2 regions of the Arthrobacter sp. 001422645 genome follow, and region 2 is predicted to be linked to the other one. Evidence: predicted binding sites of a transcription regulator. Region 2 holds the regulator's gene; the other holds the start of a gene.

Region 1 (2,395 bases), on a different contig from region 2:
CAGCCGCTCCACCGACGCCGGATCGGTCTCGTTGGCCAGGGCCAGTTCCTCCATGGTCAGGCGGTCCACCGAGCGGCGCAGCTGGTCGATCTCCTCCGGGGCGGAGTCGATCTCCATGCGCAGCCGGGAGGCGGCCTCATCCACGAGGTCGATCGCCTTGTCCGGCAGCTGCCGGCCGGAGATGTAGCGGTTGGAGAGCGCGGCGGCGGCGACGAGGGCGGAGTCGGCGATGGCGACCTTGTGGTGCGCCTCGTAGCGCTCCTTGAGCCCGCGCAGGATGCCGATGGTGTCCTCCACGCTGGGCTCGCCGACGAAGACCTGCTGGAAGCGGCGTTCCAGGGCGGGGTCCTTCTCGATGTTTTCGCGGTACTCGTCCAGCGTGGTGGCGCCGATGAGGCGCAGCTCGCCGCGGGCCAGCATGGGCTTGAGCATGTTGCCGGCGTCCATGGAGCTGTCCCCGGTGGCGCCGGCCCCCACCACGGTGTGAATTTCGTCGATGAACGTGACGATCTGGCCTTCGGAGCCTTTGATTTCCTCCAGCACGGCCTTGAGCCGCTCCTCGAATTCGCCGCGGTACTTGGCGCCGGCCACCATGGACGCGAGGTCCAGCGCGATCAGGGTCTTGCCGCGCAGGCTCTCGGGGACGTCGCCGGCCACGATCCGCTGGGCAAGGCCTTCGACGACGGCGGTCTTGCCGACGCCGGGTTCGCCGATGATGACGGGGTTGTTCTTGGTCCGCCGGCTCAGCACCTGGATGATGCGGCGGATCTCGGCGTCGCGGCCGATCACCGGGTCCAGCTTTCCCGAGCGGGCAATCGCGGTGAGGTCGGTGCCGTACTTCTCCAGCGCCTGGAAGGAGTTTTCGGGGTCCGCGTTGTCCACCTTGCGGTCGCCGCGGACGCCCGGCAGGGCGGCGAGCAGGGCTTCGTGGGAGGCGCCGGCGTCGCGCATCAGCTTGCCGACGGCGTCGCTTCCGGAGGCCAGCCCCAGCAGCAGGTGCTCGGTGGAGACGAAGCTGTCGCCGAGCCGCTCGGCCTCATTTTGGGCGTTCTTGATGGCCTGCAGGGCAGTACGGGACAGCTGCGGCTGCTGCACACTGCTCCCGGAGGTGGCGGGAAGGGCCTTGATGGCGGTGCTCGCCTGGACGCTGACGGAATCCGGGTCCGCCCCCGTGGCGCGGAGGAGCGCGACGGCGACACCCTCGCGCTGGTCCATCAGCGCCTTGAGCAGGTGGGCGGGTTCGAGCTGGGGGTTCCCGGCCGTCGAGGCGTTCATCGCGGCGGCCGCGAGAGCCTCCTGGCTCTTGGTGGTGAACTTGGCGTCCAAAGAGAGCTCCTTTCGGGAACATGCTGGTCTTAAAGTTGAGTGTACTCCGCTCAACTTTGTATCGGGTCCGTTTGGGTCCATGTTTGCCCACGGCGAAATGACTGTCTAGGGCCGGAGTCCCCACGGCGTCGCGTTCCGACTCGGCCCGGAAATCACTTAACGTTGCTTAACGCGAACTCGCCTACCTAATGTAACTGAGGTCACAGGGGCCAACAACGACGCGAAGGAGGGCCGGGATGCGCAGGAACACCACGAGTGCTGCCGCAGAACGCCCTGCCCCGCAGGTATCGGCCGCCGCCGTGGCCCGGGCAGCGGGAGTCTCCCCCGCCTCGGTGTCCTACGTTCTCAACGGCAAGGGCGGCGTGTCGCCGGAAACCCGCCGCCACATCATCCACGTGGCCAACGAACTGGGCTTCAGGCCCCGTAAGTCCTCTCAGTCCACCGATGCGCAGCGGACCCGGGTGATCGGCCTGATCCTGCCGAACATCATCAACCCCATGTTTCCCAGGTGGGCCCAGGCAGTCATTTCCGCCGCGGCCGAGTCCGGCTACGAAGTCTTCGTCGCCACCACCCAGGACGATCCGGACGTGCTCGCCCAGGTCACGTCCACCCTCGCGCACCGCAACGTGGACGGCATCATCCTGGCAGCGTCACTCCGGGACGACGCCACCGCGCTCCGCACCTTGCGGGCAGCCCGGATTCCCTACGTCTGCCTCTCGCGCCGGGCCGACTTCCTCGATTCCGACTTTGTCGGGATCGACGACGACGCCGCCGCGACGACGCTGATGCAGCACATGCTCAGCCACGGCTTCACGGAGATCGCCACAGTGATCGGGCCGCGGTTTTCCACTGCGTCACTGGCCCGGGAACAGGCCTTCGTCCGCACCGCCGCGGCTGCGGGGATCACTATCAGCGGTGACCGCAAGATCAGCACCCGGGTAAACAACGAAGGCGGCCGGCTGGCGGCCGAGCGCCTGTTTTCCGCGGCGACACCGCCGCAGGCCGTGGTCTGCGGGAGCGACGAACTGGCCATCGGCGTTATGGAATACGCCCTGGCGAAAGGGCTGCG
Region 2 (2,395 bases):
AGTTGCGTAGGAACGGTCACCGCCGGACTCGGCTGCACCGACCAGGGTGTCCCCACCGGCGCCTGGTACTACACCGTGACCCCGGTGCTCGCGCAGTGGCAGGGAGCCGAGAGCGTCCGTAGCAGCGGTGCCGCCGTGGATACCACGCCTCCAGCCGCCCCTGCGGTGGCTGCCCCCGCTTATGTCAACATCGACAACGTCTCCTCCGTGCCGGTCAGCGGCACCACCGAGCCCGGGGCATCGATTGCCCTGGCCGTCACGGACGCCGGCGCGGCGCACACCGTGAACGCCACCGTCACCGCGAACGGCTCCGGGGCCTGGAGCGCCACGGTCAACCTGACGTCGCTTAACGCCGGAACCGTCAACTACCGCGCGGTCGCCACCGACACCGCGGGCAACCAAGGCAATCCCGCGACGCCGGGCACAGCGACCTCGGTCAAGGACGTCACCGCGCCGACAGTCACAGGAGTTCTACTGGCAGACGGCGGGGGCAGGAACGGCAAGCTCGATTCGAATGACAAGGCCACCATCACATTCTCCGAACGCCTGGACGCGTCCACGATCTGCAGTGGCTGGGCTGCCGATCCCAGCGAAACGCTGACACTGACCCCGGACCAAGCCACGGTTACCATCAGCTCCGGCTCCAGCAATACCCTCAGCGTCGCCGTGGATCCCTCGGTCTGCGCGACGTCGAGAATCGGCACCGTGGCATTGGGGGCCAACTACTATGGCTCGGGAACGCTCAGCTACAAGGGAATCATCAGCTGGGATCCGGCCACGAAGACGATCACCATCACCCTGGGGGCCCTGATCACGGGCGGCGCGGGTAACGGAACGGAACAGGCCGCTGTACCGTCCTATACGCCGGTATCCGGGATGCGGGACCTCGCAGGCAACACCTTCGCCACCACGTCCCCGGTCTCCGGCAGCACCAAGTCCCGGTTCTAACGACAACAGCGCCCGGGCCCCTAAGGTCCCGGGCACTGTTTTGTCTTCACTCGGGGTTGCGTGGCCGCCACACGACCAACGCCTGGGAGCGGGCCCGGGGGCGCTTGCCGCGGGCCAGGCTGACGACGTCGCCCGCGGCTCCAGCCGCGAAGATGCGGGAGTCGAGGGCGCGCGGGCGCCGTTCGAGTTCCTCGCTCAGTTCGGTGACGCGCCGCTGCAGGGCCGCCACCTGGTTTTCCAGCTGCAGGATCCGTTTGATGCCTTCAAGCGAAACGCCCTCCTGGGAGAGCCGCTGCACCTCGCGGAGCATGGTGATGTCCCGCTGCGAGTACCGCCGGGACTTGCCGGGGGCGCGGCTGGGCGAGACGATGCCCAGCCGGTCGTACTGCCGCAGCGTCTGCGGGTGCATGTCGGCCAGCTCCGCGGCGACGGAGATGACGAAAATCGGCTGCTCGTAGTCGAAGGCCATGGCGAGCGCCCGTTCCTAGAGCCGGGCCTTGGCTGCCAGTTCGGCGCGGACGTCCTCGCCGGCGGTGGCCTCGGAGAAAGCCTTGACGGCTGCTTCGGCGTCCTTGTTCAGCTTCCGCGGGACGGCGACGTCGATGGTCACCAGCAGGTCCCCGGTGGCCTTGGCGTGCTTGACGCCGCGTCCCTTGACCCGCAGGGTACGGCCCGACGGCGTGCCGGCCGGGACCCGTACTTTGACCTTGTCGCCGTCGATGGTGGGAACCTCGATGTCGGCGCCCAGGGCCGCCTCCGGGAAGGTCACCGGCACGTGGATGCGGAGGTTGTCGCCGTCGCGGACGTAGAAGTCATGCGGCTTCACCGAGACCGTGACCATCAGGTCCCCGTTGCCGGCCGGACCGTACTGGCCCTTGCCGCGCACCCGGACCTTCTGGCCGTCCTTGATGCCGGCCGGGATGCGCACGTCGATGACTTCGCCGTCCGGTTCACGCAGGCCGATGGTGGTGCCGCGGATGGAGCCGGCGAAGGAAATGGAGGTGGACGCGGTCCGGTCCGCGCCCTTCTGCGGGGCCCGCTGGAACGACTGACCGCCGCCGAAGCCGCCGGCGCCTCCGCCAAAGAGGTCCGCGAACTCCGGCGGAATGCCGCCGGCCGTGCTGTAGCCACCGGAGTGGCGCCCGCTGCCGCCGGTGAACAGGCCGCCAAAGAGGTCTTCGAAGCCAGCCCCGCCGCTGGCGCCGCCGCCGCCTCCGCCGGGGGCGAACCGTGCGCCGCCCATGGCCCGGATGGCGTCGTACTGCTGGCGCTCGTCGGGATCGGAGAGCACGGAGTAGGCCTCGGAGATGTCCTTGAACTTCTTCTCCGAAGCGGCGTTCCCCGCGTTGGTGTCCGGGTGGTGCTGCCGCGCGAGCTTCCGGTAGGCCTTCTTGATGTCGGCGTCGGAAGCGTCCTTGGCGACTCCAAGGATCTTGTAAAAGTCCTT

What was found. Region 2 encodes HspR, which represses chaperone genes until heat shock. Its sites were predicted from a motif close to AAGTTGAGTCNNNNNGACTCAACTT; they were not measured.
Region 1: a site for HspR is predicted at 1,359-1,383, ahead of clpB (ATP-dependent chaperone ClpB). Genes of this name have one in related genera too.

The regions. Positions count from the first base shown of each region.
Region 1 is NZ_JCBANT010000022.1:41,348-43,742, forward strand. Features, by position in the region: gene clpB (ATP-dependent chaperone ClpB) at 1-1,326, opposite strand, end outside; gene AC6EUH_RS17470 (LacI family DNA-binding transcriptional regulator) at 1,563-2,395, shown strand, end outside.
Region 2 is NZ_JCBANT010000010.1:69,763-72,157, forward strand. Features, by position in the region: gene AC6EUH_RS11830 (hypothetical protein) at 1-948, shown strand, start outside; gene AC6EUH_RS11835 (heat shock protein transcriptional repressor HspR) at 995-1,417, opposite strand; gene AC6EUH_RS11840 (DnaJ C-terminal domain-containing protein) at 1,433-2,395, opposite strand, start outside.